3 regions of the Pseudomonas sp. KH_027 genome follow, and region 2 is predicted to be linked to each of the others. Evidence: riboswitches for the same ligand, from Rfam matches in the RefSeq annotation. Region 2 holds a riboswitch; each other region holds the start of a gene.
The links. Region 2 has a riboswitch for cobalamin ahead of AC3IYG_RS22295 (CbtB domain-containing protein). Riboswitches for the same ligand answer to the same signal wherever they lie in the genome.
Positions count from the first base shown of each region.

Region 1: it holds a riboswitch for cobalamin, as region 2 does, so the genes downstream of both, cobO (cob(I)yrinic acid a,c-diamide adenosyltransferase) here and AC3IYG_RS22295 (CbtB domain-containing protein) in region 2, are expected to answer to the same signal.
Region 3: it holds a riboswitch for cobalamin, as region 2 does, so the genes downstream of both, AC3IYG_RS19645 (TonB-dependent receptor domain-containing protein) here and AC3IYG_RS22295 (CbtB domain-containing protein) in region 2, are expected to answer to the same signal.

Region 1 is NZ_CM174470.1:3,423,631-3,431,109, reverse strand. Features, by position in the region: gene AC3IYG_RS16085 (DNA-3-methyladenine glycosylase I) at 1-76, shown strand, start outside; gene AC3IYG_RS16080 (NAD-dependent deacylase) at 109-876, shown strand; gene AC3IYG_RS16075 (C40 family peptidase) at 942-1,532, shown strand; gene AC3IYG_RS16070 (C40 family peptidase) at 1,628-2,146, shown strand; gene AC3IYG_RS16065 (O-methyltransferase) at 2,179-2,841, shown strand; gene AC3IYG_RS16060 (hypothetical protein) at 2,876-3,196, shown strand; cobalamin riboswitch at 3,261-3,503, shown strand; gene cobO (cob(I)yrinic acid a,c-diamide adenosyltransferase) at 3,795-4,406, shown strand; gene AC3IYG_RS16050 (cobyrinic acid a,c-diamide synthase CobB) at 4,572-5,876, shown strand; gene bluB (5,6-dimethylbenzimidazole synthase) at 5,890-6,540, shown strand; gene cbiB (adenosylcobinamide-phosphate synthase CbiB) at 6,537-7,479, shown strand, end outside.
Region 2 is NZ_CM174470.1:4,756,352-4,763,830, forward strand. Features, by position in the region: gene cfaB (C17 cyclopropane fatty acid synthase CfaB) at 1-622, opposite strand, end outside; gene AC3IYG_RS22265 (HvfC/BufC family peptide modification chaperone) at 725-1,510, opposite strand; gene bufB (MNIO family bufferin maturase) at 1,501-2,346, opposite strand; gene bufA2 (BufA2 family periplasmic bufferin-type metallophore) at 2,405-2,656, opposite strand; gene cobM (precorrin-4 C(11)-methyltransferase) at 2,825-3,583, opposite strand; gene AC3IYG_RS22285 (cobalamin biosynthesis protein) at 3,613-4,023, opposite strand; gene AC3IYG_RS22290 (CbtA family protein) at 4,118-4,825, opposite strand; gene AC3IYG_RS22295 (CbtB domain-containing protein) at 4,836-5,021, opposite strand; cobalamin riboswitch at 5,132-5,348, opposite strand; cobalamin riboswitch at 5,490-5,699, shown strand; gene cobW (cobalamin biosynthesis protein CobW) at 5,821-6,873, shown strand; gene cobN (cobaltochelatase subunit CobN) at 6,956-7,479, shown strand, end outside.
Region 3 is NZ_CM174470.1:4,202,447-4,209,925, forward strand. Features, by position in the region: gene dxs (1-deoxy-D-xylulose-5-phosphate synthase) at 1-1,551, shown strand, start outside; cobalamin riboswitch at 1,602-1,830, shown strand; gene AC3IYG_RS19645 (TonB-dependent receptor domain-containing protein) at 1,934-3,847, shown strand; gene AC3IYG_RS19650 (cobalamin-binding protein) at 3,871-4,668, opposite strand; gene AC3IYG_RS19655 (MFS transporter) at 4,668-5,084, opposite strand; gene ribA (GTP cyclohydrolase II) at 5,081-5,701, opposite strand; gene AC3IYG_RS19665 (TIGR02281 family clan AA aspartic protease) at 5,842-6,504, opposite strand; gene AC3IYG_RS19670 (substrate-binding periplasmic protein) at 6,522-7,247, opposite strand; gene AC3IYG_RS19675 (phosphatidylglycerophosphatase A family protein) at 7,259-7,479, opposite strand, start outside.

The sequences.
Region 1 (7,479 bases), 1.3 Mb from region 2:
CAATCAGTGGCACGCAGAAAGCGGCCGGCCCCTGTGCCAGCTGTCGGTAATGCTGGCGCACACGGTCAACCACTGATCAACTGACGTTGGTCGAGCGAGGAGGCAGGGATGGACGCTGCAATTCAGCGAGTCGGCCAGGCGCTGCAGGACGCCGAACGCATCCTCGTCATCAGCGGGGCGGGACTTTCCGCCGACTCCGGTCTGCCGACCTACCGTGGGCTTGGCGGCTTGTATAACGGCCTGACCGCAGAGGGGCTGCCAATCGAGGCGGCGCTCTCCGGGCCGATGCTGCAACGCGACCCGGCGCTGTGCTGGAAATACCTCGCCGAACTGGGCAAGGCCTGCCTGGGCGCCAAACCAAACGCCGGTCATTACGCCATCGCCGAACTGCAGCGACGCAAGCCCGGCTGCTGGGTGCTGACGCAGAATATCGACGGCTACCACCGCGCGGCGGGCAGCCCGGTGCAGCGCCTGATCGAGATCCATGGCGAACTGGCGCCGTTGTTCTGCCAGTCCTGTGGTGTCGAGAGCGCCGAGCTGGCGCCGCATCTCGAACGGCCGCTGCCGCCGAAGTGCGCGCAATGCGGCGGCATCCTGCGCCCGCCGGTGGTGCTGTTCGAGGAAATGCTGCCGGAGCAGGCCATCGCTACGCTCTACGCCGAACTGCGCAAAGGCTTCGATCTGGTGCTGGCGGTCGGTACCACGGCGAGCTTTCCATACATTGTCGAACCGCTGATGCGCACCCGTCAGGCCGGAGGCTTTACCGCCGAAATCAACCCGGTTGCAAGCGACCTCAGCCAGGTGGTGGACGTGCATTTGCGCGGTAGGGCCTTAGATGTTTTACCGAGACTACTGAGTCACATTCAGGCCAATTAAATTTGCATATGGGGGTGATGGAAGGCATAGTCGCCGCTTCTTAAGAATTCGTCACGGTCGTGCCCATGCTAAAGCGCTTCGCACCCCTCGTGCCTCTCGCACTCTCATTCTTCCTGGTCGCTTGCGCCGGCTACTCGCCGAAGCCGCAGGTCGCCGAAGTTCCCCAGCAGGTTATCGAAGAGCAAGCTGCCGAGCCGTTGCCGGATTTTGCTCAGGACAAACCCTACGAATTGCCGACCTTTGCCGACAGCATCCTGGCTCACGGTCTGTCGCTGGTGGGTACCCGCTACCGTTTCGGCGGCAGCTCGGTTTCGTCCGGCTTCGATTGCAGCGGCTTTATCGGTTACCTGTTCAAGGAAGAGGCGGGCATGAGTCTGCCGCGCTCCACCCGCGAAATGATCAACCTCGATGCACCGCTGGTGGCGCGTACCGAGTTGGAGCCTGGCGATCTGGTGTTCTTCGCCACCAACGGTCGCGGCCGCGTCAGCCACGCCGGCATCTACCTCGGCGATGATCAGTTCATCCATTCTTCCAGCAGCCGCAGCGGCGGTGTGCGGGTCGATAGCCTGGGCGACAAGTACTGGAGTCGCACCTTCATCGAAGCCAAACGCGCCTTGGCGCTGGCGTCGGTCAGCCGCAGTCCGCTGCACCGCTAGCCAATATTGAGTTCGGCCGGCGCGAGCGCAAAGCTTGCGCGCGCTGGCAGCTCACGGCAGAGTAGAGCGCATTCAGCATCAGAGCCGCCTCGCTTATGCCCGCCACGGCCCGTCTCGTCCTCGTCGTACTCACCGCGCTGCTGACTGCCTGCGCAAGCCAAACGCCCCCTCCAGAATCTGTTTTCCGCTCCCCGCTCGAGCAAACGGGCGCCGCCGATGACGTGCTGTTCCGTGCCTTGGGGCTGGTCGGTACGCCTTACCGTTACGGCGGCAATACCCCGGACAGCGGTTTCGACTGCAGCGGCCTGATCGGTTATGTCTATCGCGATGCCGCCGGCATCGCCTTGCCGCGCTCGACCCGCGAGCTGATCGGCATGCGTGCGCCGAATGTGCGGCGTGATGCGCTGCAGTCCGGCGACCTGGTGTTCTTTGCCACCAGTGGCGGCGGCCAGGTCAGTCATGCCGGTATCTATGTCGGCGAAGGGCGCTTCGTCCATGCTCCCTCCAGTGGCGGCACCGTGCGCTTGGACAGCCTGGCGACGGCCTATTGGCAGAAGAGCTACCTGAATGCCAAGCGCGTGCTCAGCCCCGCCAGTCTTGCCCGCAGTCCCTGAGCGGTATGCGCCCATTCACTTAGGAGTGCTGCATGACTGGCCGTACCCTTAACCTCGACGATGCGCTGTACGGCTACCTGCTGGATGTTTCCTTGCGTGAAACGCCACTGCTCCAGCGCCTGCGCGAGGAAACCCAGGCCTTGCCCATGGCGCGCTGGCAAATCGCCCCGGAGCAAGGCCAGTTCATGGCGCTGCTGGTCAAGCTCACGGGTGCCCGGCGCTTGTTGGAAATCGGCACTTTCACCGGCTACAGCGCCCTCTGCATGGCCGCCGCCATGGCCGAAGACGGCCAACTGATCTGCTGCGACCTGCCCGGCGACTACAACGCCATCGCCCGCCGTTACTGGCAGCAGGCCGGCGTGGACGAGCGCATCGACCTGCGATTGGTGCCAGCGCTGGAAACCCTTGGCCTGCTGGAGCGAGAAGGGCAGAGTGAAAGCTTCGACCTGATCTTTATCGACGCCGACAAGGCCAACTACCCGGTTTACCTGGAGCATGCCCTGGTGCTGACCCGGCCTGGCGGCCTGATCCTGTTCGACAACACCCTGTGGAGCGGGCGTGTGCTGGAACAGGCGCCCGACAGCGCTGACACCCGCGCCATCCAGTCCCTCAACCGCCGGCTGAAAAGCGACCAGCGCCTGGACCTGTCACTGTTGCCGATTGGCGATGGTTTGACCCTTTGCCGTAAACGCTGAGCACCGCCAGGGCGCAAGAACGACATGCAGCCACATGCCTGAACCCATCCGCCTGCCGCCCCAAGCCGAAGCCTGTGAACTTTGCGCCCGGGTGTTGCCGCTTACCCGCCATCATCTGATTCCCAAGGCTCTGCACGGTAAAACCTATGTGCAGAAACGCTTCGCCAAGACCGAGCGCATCACCGCCACGCTTTGGGTCTGCCGCGCCTGTCACAACCATATTCACGCCACCTTCAGCGAGAAGGAACTGGCGCTGGCCTACAACAGCCGTGAAGCGTTGCTGGAGAACGCCAGCATCCGTGCGTTTGCGCACTGGCTGGGGAGCAAGCCTGCGGGCTTTATGCCCAAACGTTGAGCCTGTTGCCGCACCCAGCCAGCAATCGGCCTTGGGATTTGACGCTCCAGTGCCAAGCCTCTACCCTGCCAGCCTTGCTTCAGGTGCCCCGCTAAGGGGTGAAACAGGGAAGCCGGTGCGTTTGTCGCTGTTTATTCAATCAACAGCCTGGCCAAACCATTCCGGCGCTGCCCCCGCAACGGTAGGCGAGCCAAGAAACCGCTTTTTAACCACTGTGCCTGGCACGGGAAGGTGCGGTTTCCAGAACACCGGTTCTTCAGGTGTTCCGCTCGCAAGCCCGGAGACCGGCCTGTCGCAGTCCACGGCATCGCGGAGGGCGTTGTCTGGCGTGTGGGCCGCTGCATTGTGGCCGGCGCGTCTGTCGTTCTCCGTGTGCCTTACCCTGCCTGAGTCGTGTGGGCGTGAGTGGCGCAGATCCTGTCTTGATGAATATGCCTTTGCTGGTCCCGGTGTCGTCGATTCGTTCGGCGCTGGCGAGCATTCTCCCACCGTGCGGTGGGCGCTATTCTTTCTCGTCACCGTGCTTCTACAGTCTCTTTCGCGCTTCCAGCGGTGTTTTGGCAGCCTTCAACGTGCAGCAAGGTTCTGAGGTGAAACGATGAGCGAGTCAGCAGAAAGAGACGCCCGCCACAAGGCTCGCATGGAGCGCAAGAAGGCCCTGGTCGACGAAAAGATCGCCCAGGCCCAGGACGAATACGGCCTGTTGCTGGTGCATACCGGCAACGGCAAAGGCAAGAGCAGCTCGGCTTTCGGCATGGTGGCCCGGGCCTTGGGCCATGGGATGAAGGTCGGCGTGGTGCAGTTCATCAAAGGCGCGGCCAGCACCGGCGAAGAGCGTTTTTTCCGTCGTTTCCCCGAAGAGGTCAGCTACCACGTGATGGGCGAGGGCTACACCTGGGACACCCAGGATCGTCAGCGCGATATCGACAAGGCGGTGGCTGCCTGGGCGGTTGCCAAGCAATTGCTGAATGACCCGGAGATTGGCCTGGTGGTGCTGGATGAGCTGAATATCGCGCTCAAGCACGGCTACCTGCCACTGGATACGGTGCTGGCCGATATCGGCGGGCGCCCGCTGTTGCAGCACGTGGTCGCCACCGGTCGCGGTGCGCCGCCCGGTTTGATCGAGGCGGCGGATACCGTGACCGAAATGGGCCTGCTCAAGCATGCGTTCAAGTCCGGGGTGAAGGCGCAGAAAGGGGTGGAGTTTTGAGGTTTTTCGTCTGCGTTCAAGTAAATGAGTTAGCTGTTGTAGGAGCGGGCCATGCCCGCGAAACGGCCCATTGCGGGCATGGCCCGCTCCTACAAAGAGCTGCAGTCCGGCCCGAAGTCATACAGGGACATAGCCAATGAACTCACCCTTGCACAGGTTCCCCGTATGAATTCGGCACGCCAATGCCCGGCACTGTTGATCGCCGCCCCGGCTTCCGGCCAGGGCAAGACCACCGTCACCGCCGCCCTGGCGCGGCTGCATACGCGCCAGGGCAAGCGGGTGCGGGTGTTCAAGTGCGGGCCGGACTTTCTCGACCCGATGATCCTCGCCCGCGCCAGCGCCGCGCCGGTCTATCAGCTCGACCTGTGGATGGTCGGCGAGGTGGAAAGCCGTCGCCTGCTCTGGGAGGCCGCCGGCGAGGCCGACCTGATCCTGATCGAAGGGGTCATGGGTCTGTTCGATGGCACGCCGTCTGCCGCCGATTTGGCGCGGCATTTCGGTGTGCCGGTGCTGGCGCTGATCGACGGCTCCGGCATGGCCCAGACCTTCGGCGCCATGGCCCATGGCATGGCCACCTTCCAGGCCGATCTGCCATTCTCCGGGGTGCTCGCCAACCGCACCGGCAGCAGCCGCCATGGCGAAATTTTGCGCGATTGCCTGCCGACGCACATTCGCTGGTACGGCGCCTTGCCGCGCAGCGCTGCGATCGAACTGCCGAGCCGCCACCTGGGCCTGGTGCAGGCCGAAGAGCTGGCCGACCTGGACGCCCGCCTGGATGCCGCCGCCGATGCCTTGGCCGCGAGTGCCGACGTTGGCTTGCCAGCGCCGGTGTGCTTTGCCGCGCCGCAGGTGCATGAGTTGCGGAGCACCGAGCCGCTGTTGGCCGGTGTGCGTATCGGCGTCGCGCGCGATACCTCCTTCGCTTTCATCTACCAGGCTAACCTCGACCTGCTGAGCGAGCTGGGGGCCGAGTTGGTCCCGTTTTCGCCCTTGCAGGATGCTGCGCTGCCCGTGGTCGACAGCCTCTATCTGCCCGGTGGCTACCCCGAGTTGCACCTGCGGCAGCTGGCGGCGAACCAGCCGATGCGCGCGGCGATTCATGCCCATCACGCCGCTGGCAAACCGATCCACGCCGAGTGCGGCGGCATGCTCTATCTGCTCGAGGCATTGACCGATAAAGATGGCGAGTGCGGCGAACTGCTCGGCCTGCTGCCCGGTACGGCGCTGATGCACAAACGCCTGAAGGCGCTGGCGTTGCAGGAAGTCGAATTGCCGGAAGGGCGCCTGCGCGGCCACACCTACCACTATTCTGAATTGGCCTGCGCGCTGGAGCCGCTGGCCCGTGGCGTCTGCCCGACTTACAAGCGCACGGCCGAGGCGGTTTACCGGATCGGCCGGCTCACCGCTTCTTATATCCACCTCTACCTGCCGTCCAATCCCCGGGCGGCGGCGGCCTTGTTCTTACCATGAGCGAGTCGATCGCATGAGCCAGCACGCTTTCAGCGACGCCGAGCGCGCGGCGGTCTACCGCGCTATTGCCGAGCGTCGGGACATGCGCCACTTCAGTGGCGGTGAGGTCGCGCCCGAGCTGCTGGCACGCTTGCTGGAGGCGGCGCATCAGGCCCCGAGCGTTGGCTTGATGCAGCCCTGGCGGTTTATCCGCATCACCCGGCCAGGCTTGCGTGAGGCCATTCATGGCCTGGTGGAAGAGGAACGGGTGCGCACTGCCGAGGCCTTGCAACAGCGTTCGGATGAATTCATGCGGCTCAAGGTCGAGGGCGTGCGCGATTGCGCCGAGTTGCTGGTGATGGCGCTGATGGACGGCCGCGAGGCCCATGTGTTCGGCCGCCGCACCCTGCCGGAAATGGACCTGGCTTCGGTCGCCTGCGCGATCCAGAACCTCTGGCTCGCCGCCCGCGCCGAAGGCCTGGGGTTGGGCTGGGTGTCGTTGTTCGACCCCGAGGCCCTGGCCACGCTGCTGCACCTGCCGGTCGGGGCCAAGCCAGTGGCGGTGCTGTGCCTGGGCCCGGTGCCGGAGTTCTACCCCGTGCCGATGTTGCAGCAGGAAGGCTGGGCCACGCCCCGGCCGCTGGCCGAGCTGGTGTTCGACAATCTCTGGGATGAACGGGCATGAGCATCGCCCTGTTGAGCGTGGCCGGGGTGGCGCTGGATGCGCTGTTGGGCGAACCCAAACGCGGGCACCCGCTGGTGGCATTCGGGCGTCTGGCCGATGCGCTTGAACGGCGCTTCAACCGGCCCTTCACGCTGCCGTCGGGCGAAGCCGATGCGCCGCATCAGGGTATCGGTCGCGGTTGGCGCAGCCATGGCGTCACGGCCTGGGTGTTGGCGGTGTTGCCGCTGACGCTGGTGGCTTATCTGTTGAGCCTGCTGCCCTATGTCGGCTGGCTGGTCGAGGTGCTGGCGCTGTATGCGGCCATCGGCTTGAAGAGCCTGGCCGAGCATGCCGAGCCGGTGGCCCGGGCGCTGCGCGAGGATGATCTGCCGCAGGCGCGCAAGCGTGTCGGTTACATGGTCAGCCGGCAGACCGCTGAGCTGGATCACGAGGCCGTTGCCCGCGCCGCCACCGAGTCGGTGCTGGAGAACGGCAGCGATGCGGTCTACGCCGCACTCTTCTGGTTTGTGCTGCTGGGTGCGCCGGGCGTGGTGCTGTACCGCCTGAGCAATACCCTGGATGCCATGTGGGGGTATCGCAATGCGCGTTTCGAACGCTTCGGCTGGGCCGCGGCGCGGATCGATGACGTCCTCAATTACATTCCTGCACGACTGGTTGCACTGACCTATGCGTTGCTCGGCAAAACCCGGCTGGCATTGCGCTGCTGGCGTACCCAGGCACCGACCTGGGACAGCCCCAATGCCGGCCCGGTGATGGCGGCCGGTGCGGGTGCGCTGGGTGTCGCCCTTGGCGGGCCGGCGGTGTACCACGGTGAGTTGCACCAGCGCCCGCGCCTCGGTGAAGGGCCGGCGGCCGATGCGCAGTCTATCGAGCGCGCGGTCAGCCTGGTGCGCCGTGGTGTGCTGCTCTGGCTGCTGATCTTGCTGGTCGGAGGCCGAC
Region 2 (7,479 bases):
CCAGGCCTTCGGCCGTAACCCGTTCGCGAGCCAGCTCCAACTGGGCCTCGCTGAGGGTGATGCCAAGCACCTGCACGCCGAACTCACGGGCAGCGAAACGTGCCAGGCCGCCCCAACCACAGCCGACATCGAGCAGACGCTCGCCCGGCTGCAGCCGCAGCTTGCGACACAGATGCCGCAGTTTGGCCTGCTGGGCCTGCTCGAGACCTTCCGTGCCGGTCTCGAAGTAGGCGCAGGAATAAACCATCTCGCGATCCAGCCAGAGCGCGTAGAACGCGTTGGAAAGGTCGTAATGGTAGGAAATCGCGGCGGCATCGGTGGCCTTGTCGTGCTCGGTGCGCGCCGGCAAGCTGGGGTCATCCTCGCCGATCAGTGCCTGGCTGAGCACATCGCCGATGCGAATGACTTCGCTGATAGGCCCCTCCAGGCCCAGCCGCCCCTCGACGTAAGCACCGCCCAGTGCATCCAGGCTGGGATGGTTGAATTGTGCGATCAGGCTCGGGTCCCTGAGCACCATGGTGACACTCGGCGCAGGGCCGAGGTCGAGCTCATGGCCGTTCCACAAGCGCAGCCGCAAGGGCAATTGAAGTTCGCGCAGGCTCGGCGGAAGTTGCGCCAGCATAGGAAGCCCCCCGTTTACACTCATTAGTGCAAGCGTAGTTCAAATGACTCCCAGGCCCAGCGGCCGGTTCAACAACCTGGCTATAGGCACAACAGATTTTGTCTATGAGCACTGCCGTTGCAGCAGCCCGTCGCTCAGCCACTGCTTGAGCCAGGTTGCCGCCTGCACCGGTGCGGCGTCGCCCTGCGCGCTGAGCTCGCCGCATAGCTCGGCGAAACTCCAGCCGTGCTGACTCATGCCGGCCAACGCCGAGGCCTCGGCAGTACCCAGGCTGCGATAGCGGCTGACCAGGCCCTGGCGCCAGATCAGGCAGACCTCGGGCTGCGCCAGCACAGCACTGGCCGGAAACTCGGCGCTCGCCTTCACCGCCTGCCAGAGCGCCAGGCTGTTGTAGCGGCAGGCCTGCCATTGCACGTTGGGCAGCAGCCGCACCTGCAAACCGGGCCAGTCTTCGGCCGGCAGCGCGGCCATGTCTTGCAGCGTCAGCAGTGGTGCATCGGGCGCATCGAAAGCCAGGGTGAACGCCCACTCCAGGCGCGCCAACTCCGCCAGCGGCGCGCTTTGCGCGGCGACCAGGTAGCCTTCGATAAAATCCGCCAAGCGCGCGCCCAGCCAGCGCAGGCTGTAGTGCCGCGACGGATGAGCCTGCACATAGGCATTCATCAACGCCGCGAACTCGTCGTCGCCCAGCCAGTGGTGCACGGCGGGATAATCGCCACGCAAGGCCTCCTGCAGGCGTGCGCGGTAGGCATTGTGATAGATCGCCAGGCCTTGCTCGACAGGCAGCGTCGGACTGCCCAGCAGGCTTTCGCGCAATGCCGCGCCGGGTAGCGGTTGCGCGCCCAACAGGTAAGCTTCGACCTCCAGTTGCCAGTCGTTCAGGCGCATGCGGCCTCCGTGCCGAGTGCCACAGCCGCATAAGCGCGAGCCTGGTTCAGTTCATCGAGCAGTACGCCCAGGGGTGGGAAGTTATCGTCGCGCTCCAGCAGCGTGGCGACCGGGCCGAGGTGCCGCAAGGTGCGCTGGTAAAGCTCCCAGACCGGATCGCTGACCGGCTGATCGTGGGTGTCGATCAGGTAACTGCCGTAATCGCTGTGCCCGGCCAGATGCAACTGGCGAATCCGTGCGACCGGCAACGCGCTGATGAAGTCCCAGGGCTCGAAGCCGTGGTTGCGCGCACTGACGTAGACATTGTTGACGTCCAGCAACAGCTCGCAGCCGCTCAGTTCGCTGAGGGCCGCGAGGAACTGCCATTCACTGAAATCCGAATTCGCGGTGCGCACGTAACTGGAGACATTTTCCAACACCAGCGGCCGCTCCAGCACATCCTGCACCTGGCGCACACGGGCAGCCACATGCTGCAGGCTTTCTTCGGTGTAGGGCAGCGGCAGCAGATCGTGCAACTGATGGGCGTTACCGCGGCTCCAGCACAGATGATCGGAGATCCAGGCCGGTTCGACCCGCGCGGCAAGCTGTTTCAGGCGCTGCAGGTAGTCTTGATCGAGCGGATGCGGGCCACCGATGGACAGCGAAACGCCGTGCATCACCAGCGGGTAGTGCTCGGCGATGGCGTCCAGGTAATACAGCGCCTTGCCGCCCTCGACCAGGTAATTTTCCGAGACGATCTCGAACCAGTCCACTGCCGGGCGCTGCTCGAGAATTTCGCTGTAGTAGTCGCTGCGCAACCCCAGGCCATAGCCAAGACAGGGGATAGCTGAAGACATGCCGAACTCCTTCACCAAAAGGGCCGGGGTGGCCGCAAAACGGCCACCCCAAGCGCACTTACGGGCCGACTTTACCGCCGGCATTGTTGCACTCGGCGAGGGTCAAGGATTTGAAACCTTGACCTTTGCAGGAGCCCTGGCCTTTGCAGGCGTTGGAGGCGGTCTTGCAATCGTTCTGGCCTTTGCAGGAGGTCACGCCATAACAGTGAACCATGGCTTCTTCGGCGAAAGCCTGAGTCGAGATGGTCGCGAACAGTCCAGCAGCGGCGAGAGCGAGCGCGGCGCCAGCTGCAGCGGTTTTGATGGTCATGTGGTCTTCCTCGATAGTGTGGGGTGGTCTGCCGTGGACGGCTTATTGGGTCCCGACATAAAGATAGAGTGAGGACAGTTTCTGACGTTACAGCCGGGCAAAAAAAATAGTATTTATTTATCCCGCAGCCGCCCGACCCAATGCGCCTCTGCGCGCGCCGCGCCTGGATCAGCCTTTGTCCGCCGGCCGATACAGGTGCTCATGACCTGCGCGATAGAGGTTGGAGTCGGCGAAATCCTCGGCCGCCAGCACCCGCCCGACCAGGATCAACGCCGTGCGCTGGAAGCCCTTGGCCTGCACCTTGGGCTGGATGTCGGCCAGGGTGCCGCTGACCCAATCCTGATCCGGCCAGCTAGCGCGGTGCACCACCGCCACCGGGCAGTCGGCGCCGTAGTGCGGTAGCAGTTCGGCGACTATCTTGGGCAAGTGGCTGATACCCAGGTGAATGGCCATGGTGGCGCCATGGCGCGCCAGGTCCGGCAGCTGTTCACCGGCAGGCATCACGGTTCTGCTCGCATAGCGGGTGAGAATCAGGGTTTGCGAGATGCCCGGCAACGTCAGCTCGCTTTCCAGCAGCGCCGCACAGGCCGCGGTGGCCGTGACGCCTGGAACGATCTCGAACGGGATCTGCAGCCGCCGCAGCAGACGAATCTGCTCGCCGATGGCGCCATACAGCGACGGGTCACCGGAATGCACGCGGGCAACGTCCTGGCCACGCTTATGGGCCGCCTCGATCAGGGCGATGATTTCTTCCAGATGCAGTTCGGCGGTATTGACCAGCAACTCGGCACGATGACCGTCGAGCACGGCCTCGGGCACCAGCGAGCCGGCGTAGAGGATCACCGGGCAGGAGCGGATCAAGCGTTGCCCCTTGACCGTGATCAGCTCAGGGTCGCCGGGGCCGGCGCCGATAAAATAGACCGTCATGGGTCTCTCCTGAATCGCTTAGTGAACACTTATGCGCGACGAACGCAGGCCAACGCAACGCTGGCGCTGGCGCTGCTGTGTTTGCTGATCGACAGTTCGGCCGGGCCTCCGCCGACCCTCTCCGCCTGCGCCAGCGCACAGGCTTCGGCCACCCCGGCGCTGCCGGTGACGCGCAAGGCGATGGCAGAAGGCTGCGTCAGGCGGCTGTCGAATGCCGCCAGCTGCGCGGCAGAGAAAAACGCCAGTGACACCCCCAGGCTTTGCGCCAAAGCCAGCAAGCCGGGCTCGTTGCGTTTCTGCTCGATGCTGGCCAGCCCGCTGACATCCGCCAGTTGCAGGCCATGGGCCTGCAGCGTCTGCTGCAACAGTTCAAGCAGTTCGGCTTGCGCGCAACCACGCCGACAGCCGAGGCCGGCAATATACAGCGGGGCCTTGCTCATGGTCGCGACGCCGAGGCTTGAGCAACGAAAAACCCGCTGACGGCAGCGCCGCCAGCGGGTTCGCAAACCACCGGCCGAGGGCCGGAGCGGTGACTCACGCCGCGCTGGAACCAGCGAAGCGGCGATACAGCCAGGCCGAGAGCAACCCCAATGCCACCCAGAACAGTGCATTGGTAATCAGCGAGGCCCAGATGAACTGATGCTCCAGCGCTTGCGGCGCCAGGCTCGCATGCACCTCGGGCTGCGGCGCGCCGATCAGATGCGGCACCAGCAGCACTGCCAGGCCGACGATACGCAACGGCCAATGCCGCCCGAACGCGATCAGCGCCAGGCCCACAGCCGTGGCCGTGGCCGTGCCGATCCACCAATACTGGCGCAGCGCCAGATCGGCGGCGGCAGTGCCCGGCAATTCCGGCGGCAAGCCCAGCGACGGCGCCAGGCTGAACGTGGCGAAACCACCCAGGCCCCAGAGCAGGCCTTCCCAGGTGCGACCCGGCGTACGCAGGCTGTACAAGCCCGCCAGCATCAGCGCGAAGCCGACCGCGACCACCAGATTGCCACCGGTGGTGGACAGCACACGCTGCCAGCCATCTTCCGGCGCCCAGGCCTCGGCGCTGTGTTCATGAGCGGCAACGCCGGCCGCATGCGCATGCTCGGCGACCTGTTCGGTGGCCGGTGCACTGTTTTCGAAGGTTTCCGCGGTCAGAATCAGCGGGGCGACCCAGAAGCTCTGCAACAGGGTCAGTAAAAGTGCTGCCAGCAGCCCGCTGAAGCCGGCCGTCTGCGCGATGCGCTTGATCATGGCAAACCTCTCAGTGGCACGGGAACGCGGCGCTGTGACGGGTATCGTGGGCAGCGTTATGCACCGCCTCGATATGCGAAAAGCCGGCGAAATACACCAGCAACGCACCCAACAGACCGGCACCGATGGCCAGAACCAGGCGTTGCGAGAGCGAGGCGCTGGCCTCGGCAGAATGTGTCAGGGTGCTTGTGGACATGATCGTTCCCTCTGTACTGGAAGTGAAAACCTAGCAGAAGGGAACGCACGAGGAGCCGAAATGCGGGCGCATTCAGACTTCCGGCTTGCGCCCGCCCACCGCGGGTTTGCCAAACTGTAATGATTCAGGCCGGTCTCCGGGCTTGCGACGACTGTGATTCACAGTGCCATGGGACTCGCCTTCCCATACCTCGCGGCACAGTGGCTGTACGATCCCATCATTCGCTTACCGTTGCGGGGGCAGCGTCGGACTAGCCGCAGGGGCGCACCGACTTCCCGTTTCACCTTGCGCACGACCGCGCAAGACACCTGAAACAGCCCTTCTAGGACATCACGGAACGCTGCCGAGCGTCAACTTCGGCGCACAGGGCGCAATCGGCTATCCTCTCCCATTTATGGGAGAGGGCCGGGGGAGAGGGCCGCAGCGAACACCGTTCACCAGCTGATTTGACCCGACTCCAAGCACTGCGTAGCCTTGCCGCTTCGAGGTTCTCTGCGCTGAATACGCGTCAGAGCTAAGAGGGAACATGGACAAATGCCATGGCTGCCCCCGCAACTGTAAGCGACTTGATCTCTTCCAATGCCACTGCCGTACGCGGGAAGGCGAAGAGAGGGGCCCCTGATTAGGGCGCGGGGCCAAGTCGCGAGCCAGGAGACCTGCCTCGAACTGCTGTGTACGACAACCGGGCGGGGTGATCCGGTGGCGAATTGCTGATGCGGGCCCGACTCTCGGGTGCACCAGGCTCGTCACGCATGCCCGCCGATCCGATTTCGCTTCGATCCGAACAGGGCTGCGACGCATGAAAAGCTTGGCCAAACTCCCCGTCACCATCGTTACCGGCTTTCTCGGCGCCGGCAAAACCACCCTGCTCCGGCACATGCTCAACAATGCCGAAGGGCGACGCATCGCGGTGATCGTCAACGAGTTCGGCGAACTCGGCATCGACGGCGAAATCCTCAAGCAATGCACCATCGGCTGCAGCGAAGAAGAAGCCGTCGGCCGTGTCTATGAGCTGGCCAACGGCTGCCTGTGCTGCACCGTGCAGGAAGAATTCTTCCCGGTCATGCGCGAGCTGGTGGCACGCCGTGGCGACCTCGACCAGATCCTCATCGAAACCTCCGGCCTGGCCCTGCCCAAGCCGCTGGTGCAAGCCTTCAACTGGCCGGAAATCCGCAATGCCTGCACCGTCGACGCGGTGATCACCGTGGTCGACAGCCCGGCCGTGGCCGCCGGCACCTTCGCCGCCTTCCCCGACCAGGTCGACGCCCAGCGTCGCGAAGACCCGAACCTGGACCACGAGTCGCCGCTGCACGAACTGTTCGCCGACCAACTGGCCAGCGCCGATCTGGTGATCCTCAACAAGGCCGACCTGCTCAGCCCCGAAGCCCTGGCCGCGGTGCGCGCCGAAGTCGCCGAGGAGCTGCCACCCGCGGTGAAAATCATCGAAGCCCGCAGCGGCGAGCTGCCGATCGCGGTGCTGCTGGGCCTGAATTCGGAAACCGAGCTGCACATCGACGCCCGTAAGACCCACCACGATCTGGAAGACCACGAAGAGCACGACCACGACGAGTTCGACTCCTTTTCCGTCGAACTGCCGGAAGTCGAGGAAGCCCTGCTGCTGACCGTCCTCAATGGCCTGGTGGCGCGCCACGGCGTGCTGCGCATCAAGGGCTTCGCGGCGATTCCCGGCAAGCCGATGCGCCTCTTGATCCAAGGCGTGGGCAAACGCTTCGACAAACACTTCGACCGTGCCTGGCGCAGCGACGAAAGCCGCGTCAGCCACCTGGTGATCATCGGCCAGGAGCTGGACCAGGCGGTTATCCGCAACGAGCTGCGTACGGCGTTGGCATGAAGCCAAACACGCTATCGCTCTTGCTTTCGCCCCCTCTCCCGCAAGCGGGCGAGGGATGCAAAGCCGCCGAGTCCCCTTAGCCATGCACCTGTTGCGCACCCAGCCCGGCGGTTTCGTCCCCGCCGACGGCATCGCCCATCTGGCGCAGACCCCCGCCGATGTCGTGATCCTCTGCACCGGCGACTCGCACCTGTCGCTGCTGGCCGAGGCGGCGCGCGATCTACCGGCTAACTACCCGAGCCTGCGGCTGGCCAGCCCGGCACAGTTGCAGAACCATGCCTCGGTCGACCTCTACGTCGAGGAAGTGCTGCAGCATGCCAAGGTCATTCTGATTTCCGTACACGGCGGCCTCAGCTATTGGCGCTACGGCATCGAACGCCTGGTCGAGCTCGCGGAACGCGGCGCGCAGTTGATTCTGGTGCCGGGCGACGACAGCCCCGACCCGGAGCTGACGGCGTTGGGCAATGTCAGCGCCGAGCAGGCTGAACGCCTCTGGCAGTACCTGCGCCAAGGCGGGGTGGACAACGCCCGGCAGCTCTATCACTACCTGGCCAGCACCTGGCTGGACGGCCACTACCGCTGGATCGAACCGCAGCCGCTGCCGCG
Region 3 (7,479 bases), 550 kb from region 2:
AGCGCGTACGACACCTTCGGCGTCGGCCACTCCAGCACCTCGATCAGCGCCGCGCTGGGCATGGCCATCGCCGCTCAGTTGCAGGGCAGCAAACGCAAATCGGTGGCCGTCATCGGTGACGGCGCGCTGACCGCGGGCATGGCCTTCGAAGCGCTGAACCACGCCTCGGACGTCAAGGCCAACATGCTGGTGGTGCTCAACGACAACGACATGTCGATCTCGCGCAATGTCGGCGGTCTGTCCAATTACCTGGCAAAGCTCCTCTCCAGCCGCACCTACGCGAGCATGCGCGAGGGCAGCAAGAAAGTGCTGTCACGCCTGCCCGGCGCCTGGGAGATTGCACGCAAGACCGAAGAACACGCCAAAGGCATGCTGGTGCCCGGCACCCTGTTCGAGGAACTGGGCTGGAACTACATCGGCCCGATCGACGGCCACGACCTGCCGACCTTGATCACCACGCTGCGCAATATGCGCGACCTGGAAGGCCCGCAGTTCCTGCATGTGATCACCAAAAAGGGCAAGGGCTTCGCCCCGGCCGAGCTGGACCCGATCGGCTATCACGCCATCACCAAGCTGGAGCCGATCAACCCGCCCGTCTCGGCGCCCAAGCAGGCCAGCGGGCCGAAATATTCCGCCGTGTTCGGCCAGTGGCTGTGCGACATGGCCGAGACCGACCCGCGCCTCACCGGCATCACCCCGGCGATGAAGGAAGGCTCGGATCTGGTGACCTTCAGCGAGCGCTTCCCACAGCGCTACTTCGATGTGGCGATTGCCGAGCAGCACGCCGTCACCCTCGCCGCCGGCATGGCCTGCGAAGGCGCCAAGCCGGTGGTGGCGATCTATTCGACCTTCCTCCAGCGCGGCTATGACCAACTGATTCACGATGTTGCCGTGCAGCACCTCGACGTGCTGTTCGCCATCGACCGCGCCGGCCTGGTCGGCGAAGACGGCCCGACCCACGCCGGCAGCTTCGACCTCTCCTACCTGCGCTGCATCCCCGGCATCCTGGTGATGACCCCGAGCGACGAGAACGAACTGCGCAAGATGCTCACCACCGGCTACCTGTTCAATGGCCCGGCGGCCGTGCGTTACCCCCGCGGTAGCGGCCCGAATGCCGTGATCGAACAGGCGCTGGTGCCGGTGGAAATTGGCAAAGGGGTAGTTCGTCGCCAAGGGCAAAAAGTTGCTTTGCTGGCGTTCGGCGTGCAGTTGGCCGACGCCCTGATGGTCGGCGCCAACCTGGATGCCACGGTGGTCGACATGCGCTTCGTCAAACCGCTGGACGAAGCCCTGGTGCGCCAACTGGCGGCCAGCCACGAACTGCTGGTGAGCATCGAGGAGAACTCGGTGATGGGCGGCGCCGGTTCCGCCGTCAGCGAATTCCTCGCCCGCGAGAACCTGCTCACGCCAATCCTGCACCTGGGCTTGCCCGATTATTACGTCGAGCACGCCAAACCGGCGGCCATGCTCGCCGAATGCGGCCTGGATGCCGCCGGCATCGAAGCCTCGGTACGCATGCGTCTGGCGCAACTTGAGCGCGGCTCAAGCTAAGCCTCTCAGCTTTCGCTTGAATCCATACCCCGCGCGCACTAAGGTGCGCGCGTTCTATTTTCCGCCAAGGTGCGCTGTTCGTACGAACAACGTTAAACGGGAAGCCGGTGCGCTCGTCTCACGAGCCATCCCGGCGCTGCCCCCGCAACGGTAATCGACCGCAGCCCACGCGCTGCTAGCCCGATCAATGCCACTGGGTTTTCCTGGGAAGGCGCTCGGGTCGGGAAGAGCCTTCTTCCAGTCGAGAGCCCGGAGACCGGCCTGTGCGGATTCGACTGGTGTTGCGGAGGGCATCACCGTCAAGCGCCGACGGCCCTTTGCCCGGCTCCCGCGCTTGTCCCTGCCCTTCTCAAAAGTATTCCGCTCTTTTGAGGATTGATCGATGAAGTTGTCCCGTTTCGCCCTGGCTGCAGTGTTCCTGCCACCGCTCAGTCAGGCCGATGCCCCCAGCAAACCTAGCGATACGCTGAAACTCCCGGCCATGGTGATCACCTCCGGGCGCGTGCCCGAACCGCTGGCCGACACCACTGCGGCAACCAGCGTTTTCACCCGCGAAGATATTGATCGCCTGCAACCCAGTTCGGTCACTGAGCTTCTGGCCCGCGCACCCGGCGTGCAAGTCGTGCAGAACGGCGGGCGCGGCAGCAATGCCTCAGTCTTTATCCGTGGCACGAGCAATACACAAAGCCTGGTGCTGGTAGATGGTCAACGCATCGGCTCGGCATCCGATGGTGGTGCCAGCCTGCAATACCTCAGCGTTGAGCAGATCGAACGTGTGGAAGTTGTGCGCGGCTCACGCTCCGCGCTGTATGGCAGCGACGCCATTGGCGGGGTGATCCAGATTTTTACCCGCCGCGGCGAGCAAGGCCTGCAGCCGCGCCTGCATCTGGGTGCTGGCAGCAACAACACCTGGGAACGCAGCCTTGGGCTTAGCGGTGGCGATCAACAGACCCGCTTCAGCCTCAACACCAGCCTCGACGAAACCGCTGGCATCGACCGCACAGGGCTCTCCTTCGACTCCGACGCGGACCACGACGCCTATCGCAACAAGGCGCTGAGCCTCAACCTCAGCCACCAATTCAGCGAGGAACTCGAAACCGGGCTCAGCGTACTGGACCAACGAGGCCGCAACGAATTCGACAACCCATTTGGCCGCTTCGACATGGCCACCTTTGAGAGTTTTCCACAGCAGCCTTACAGCGACTTCACGCTGAGCGCCGCTTCCGGTTACGTCGATGTGCAACTCAGCGATGCCTGGAACAGCCGCCTGGAGCTGGGCCACAGCGAAAATCGTCAACATAGCCAAGACAAGCTGAGCGATGAACACAGCGTGTTCAACACCTATCGCGACGCTGCGAACTGGCTAAACACCCTGCAACTGAGCGACAGCCACAGCCTGCTGCTCGGTGCCGATTGGTATGAGGACCAACTGCACAGCTCCACCCCTTACGACCAGCAAAGCCGCTGGAACCAAGCGGCATTCATCCAACACCGCTTCCAGGGCGAGTTGTTCTCCACGGAGCTGGGTATGCGTCATGATCAGAACCAGCAGTTCGGCAACCAGAACAGCTGGAATACGGCGGTGACCGTCCCCCTGGCTGACACCGCCATCGACTTGATCGCCTCCTACAGCGAAGGATTCCGCGCGCCGACCTTCAACGAGTTGTACTGGCCCGACGACGGCAATGGCTACATCGGCAATCCAGATCTCGAGCCCGAACATTCACGCAACTACGAGGTGCAGCTGCGGGGCGAGCACTGGCAAACACGCTGGAGCCTGGCGGCCTATCGCAACGAGGTACGCGACCTGATCAGCACCGAGCTCTACGACCCGGTCAACTTCATCTACCGCGCGGTCAACCTCAACACTGCGCGCCTGCAAGGGCTGGAGCTCAGCCTCGAACGGGATGTGTTGGGCTGGCGCACCTCGGTCAATGCCAGCCTGCTCGACCCACGCGACACGGCAAGTGGGCATACCCTGCCGCGCCAAGCTCGGCGCACGCTGAACCTGGATATGGACCGCCAGCTCGGTGCCTATGGTTTCGGTGCCACATGGCAGGTCGTTAGCTCTAGCTACGATGACATCGATAACCTGCAGCGTATCTCCGGCTACGGCCTGCTCGGGCTGCGCAGCAGCTGGCACGCCAGTGACGAAGTGACGCTGGATCTGAAACTGAGCAATGTCCTGGACAAGGATTACAGTCGCACGCTCTATGCCTACCAGCGAGTGAACTACGCCTATCAGGAAGAGGGCCGAGCACTGCTGCTGGGGATCACCTGGACACCAGACCTGTAAGCAATCGGGCCGCCCCTATCGCCTCAGCGCACTCGCGCCAGCACCTCGCATAGCTGGCGGGTGGCCTCCAGCATCTGGAAGCTGGGGCGCTCCAGGCCTTTGTCCGGCACTGTCCACAACCGACCATCGCGCACCGCGGCGAGTTGCGGCCAGCGCTTCCACTGCGCCAGCTCGGCGTCGCTACCGGCGATGATCACCTGCGGATCGCGGGCCAGCACGGCCTCGACACTCACCTGCGGTGCCGGCAGAGTCAGATCGCTGAAGATATTCTGCGCGCCGCAGACCTGCAGCGCGGCACTGATGATCTGCGTACCGCCAACGGTGTACAGCGGCGCGTTCCACACCTGGTAGAACACCCGCAACGGCGGCTCGCGCCGGTAGCGCTGGCGCAGCTCGGCGAGCCCCTGACGGAAGTCCGCGGCCAGTTGCCGGCCACGCTCGGCACGGCCAATGCGCAGGCCGAGCGTGCTGAACTGCTCGGCCAACTGATCGAGACCGCGAGGTTCGGCCACATAGATGGGAATAGCAAAGCGCTCGAGTTGCTCGCGCTGGCTGGCGCTGATGCTGTCCGGCCAGAGCAGCACCAGGTCGGGCTTGAGCGCCAGCAGGTTTTCCAGCTCGAGTTGGCCATAGCGCCCGACCGAGGGCAGGTGCGCCAGCGCGGCCGGGCGCTCGCCACCGTCCAGCACGCCGACCAGCAGCTCGCCGGCATCCAGCTCCAGCATGAGTTCACTCAGGGACGGCGCCAGGCTGACCACCCGCTCGTACGCCACCGCCGGCCAGGCCAGCACAAGCACTAGACAGGCGAGCAGGCGGGCCATCAGCCGAGTTGGCGAGGGATGCGGTAAAGGTACAGCAGCACCAGGCTGGACAGCGCCAGCAGGATCAGCGGGATCGCCTCCAGGCCGGCGAATAGCGCAATGGCGGCAATCCAGGCCGGCAAGCCGGCACCGAGAAACGCCAGCCGCCGGCAATCCTCCAGCTCCAGCCAGGCCGCGGGCTCAGCGGGCGTATCCAGGGCTTTTTCGGTGGCGATCAGCACGCGCTTGTAGGCACTGAACAGCGGCAGACTGACGAACATTGACGCCAGCCCGGCAATGAACAAGGGCATCGCCAGCCCCGAGGGCGTCTTGCCGGTGCCGAACAACAGGTTGAGCACGAACAGCGGCGCCAGAGCCAGGCCGACCTGGCGCCACCAGAGCAGCGCCAGCCGCCGTCGCACTTGCGCGCGGGTCACAGGTTCTCCTCGGCCTCGCCCTGGTGCTGGTTGCCCAGCAGGTGGCCGAGCTTGCCGGCCTTGGTCGCGAGGTAGTGCTTGTTGTGCGGATTGTGCTCGATCTGCAGCGGCATGCGCTCGGAGACCGGAATACCCATGCCGGCCAAGGCTTTCAGCTTGCGCGGATTGTTGGTCATCAGCTTCAGCGAGCCAATGCCCAAGTGTTCGAGCATCGGCAGGCAGATACCATAGTCGCGCTGATCGGCACCAAAACCCAGGCGTTCGTTGGCTTCGACGGTATCGGCGCCGCCATCCTGCAATTCATAGGCGCGGATTTTGTTCAGCAAGCCAATTCCACGGCCTTCCTGGCGCAGGTAGAGCAGCACGCCGCGGCCTTCTTTGGCGATGGCGCGCAGGGCGGCCTCCAACTGAAAACCGCAATCGCAGCGCAGGCTGAACAAGGCATCGCCGGTCAGGCACTCGGAGTGCAGCCGCCCGAGTACCGGCGCGCCATCGGCCACGTCGCCAAGGGTCAGCGCTACATGTTCACGCCCGGTGGCCTCCTCGAGAAAACCATGCATGGTGAACACGGCAAAAGGGGTGGGCAGTTGGGAGGCGGCGACGAATACGACAGGCACCGGATGCTCCTGTAGGTGAGAGGGCGGTAAATTCGCAAGGGGCGGCATTGTAACAGCAGCATCCGCCGGCGAGTCAGTCTGAATAGCTGGCCATAAAGATCAATCGGTTCGATCTTTAGAACCACCGCGACGCTTCTGGCTTACAGTTTGGACTCCAGCACCAGCACGCCCTGCTCCTCGCGCCAGCTCACGCGACTGAGAAAGCTCATGCCCAGCAGTGCCTCGGTGGGTGCCGCCCCCTCCAGCACCACGGCCTCGACGCCGAGCACTTCCAGGCCACCGACCTTGACCCGCTTGAGGGTAATACGCCAGGCCTTGGCCGTGCCGCTCGCGGTGCTGACCACCGTTGGCCGCCCCTCCACTCGATAATCGATCCCCAGCAGTCTGGCCTGAGCATCGTTCAGCGCAATCGAGGTGGCGCCGGTATCGACGAGAAACTGCACCGGATGGCCATCGACCGAGCCGGCCGCCCAGTAATGCCCGCCGACTCCCTTGGCGATGCTCAACTGGGTTTTGGTCGGCACGGCAAAGCCTGCGCTGTACTCGCGACTGAGGCTATAGGTGCGCTCCACGCCATCCACACGCAGTACCGCACCCCGGCTGTCGGCGCTGACCACCACCACACCACCCGGACCGGCCTGGCCGACTTTCACCAGCTTGCGCTGGCCATCGACATTCAGCACCGCCGCACCCGGAAACAGGCCGACCACCTGCACCTGCGGCGCGGCCCAGAGCGCACTGGCAGCAAGCAAATTGGCGACGGCCAGCAACACAACAGCACCAAACAGGTTCAGGCGACGCATCGAGCTACTCGTCTTAATCAAAAGGGATAGGGTTGCTGCCAGCGAGCATACAGCGCGCGCAGGCTGCCAGTTCTTACCAACTCGCCCATGCGCCGATCGAACAGCGCGGCTAGCGCGTGGCCACTCGCGGTATCGGCAAAACCCAGGTAGAGCGGCAGGCGGGTGAGATCGGTGATCCGGTAGGCCGACGTGTCGTTCGTCTCGCCGAGCACATCATCCACCTCGGTGCGCGCATCGATATAGAAATCCATGTGCTCCTGAGCCAGCATCGAGAGAATACCGTCGCGGCGATAAATTTCCTGGAAGTTGGTCAAGTTCGGCAAATATTTCTGGTAGGCATAGCCGCGCACCCAGGCCAGACGAAAGCTCCCGAGCGTCTTCAGGTTGACCTCCGGGCTGTCGGCGCGGCCGAGAGCGCTGATCTGATCGGCGTCATAGTGCCAGCGCGGGTAGAACACGCCCTCCTGGATCTCGTCCAGGTAAGAGCCGACCCAGGCATCTGCCTCGCCACGCTGCACCAGGCCGATCGAACGGGTATAGGGCACGCTGCGGATCTGCAACTTGACCCCGGCGGGCTCGAACACCGCACGCAGCACGTCCCAGGCCAAGCCTTTACCGTCGGCCTCGGTATGACCAACCCATACCTCGCTGGCCAGGCGAATCGCACCGGGCACAACGGGCTCAGGCGCCGCCGCAAATACCCCCTGAGCGCAGAGCAGTAGTCCTAACCACAAGCCACGCATAAGCCATTCCCTCAGGCTACGCCCTGGAACCAGACCCAGCCCCAGACCGCCAGTTGCATCGCCAGCCAGGCGAAGACCCCGGCCAACACGTCATCGAGCATGATGCCGACGCCGCCATGCACATGCCGATCGATCCAGTGAATCGGCCAGGGTTTGATGATGTCGAAGAAGCGAAACACCAGAAAGCCTAGCAGCAACCATTGCCACCCTTCCGGCACCAGCCAGAGGGTGA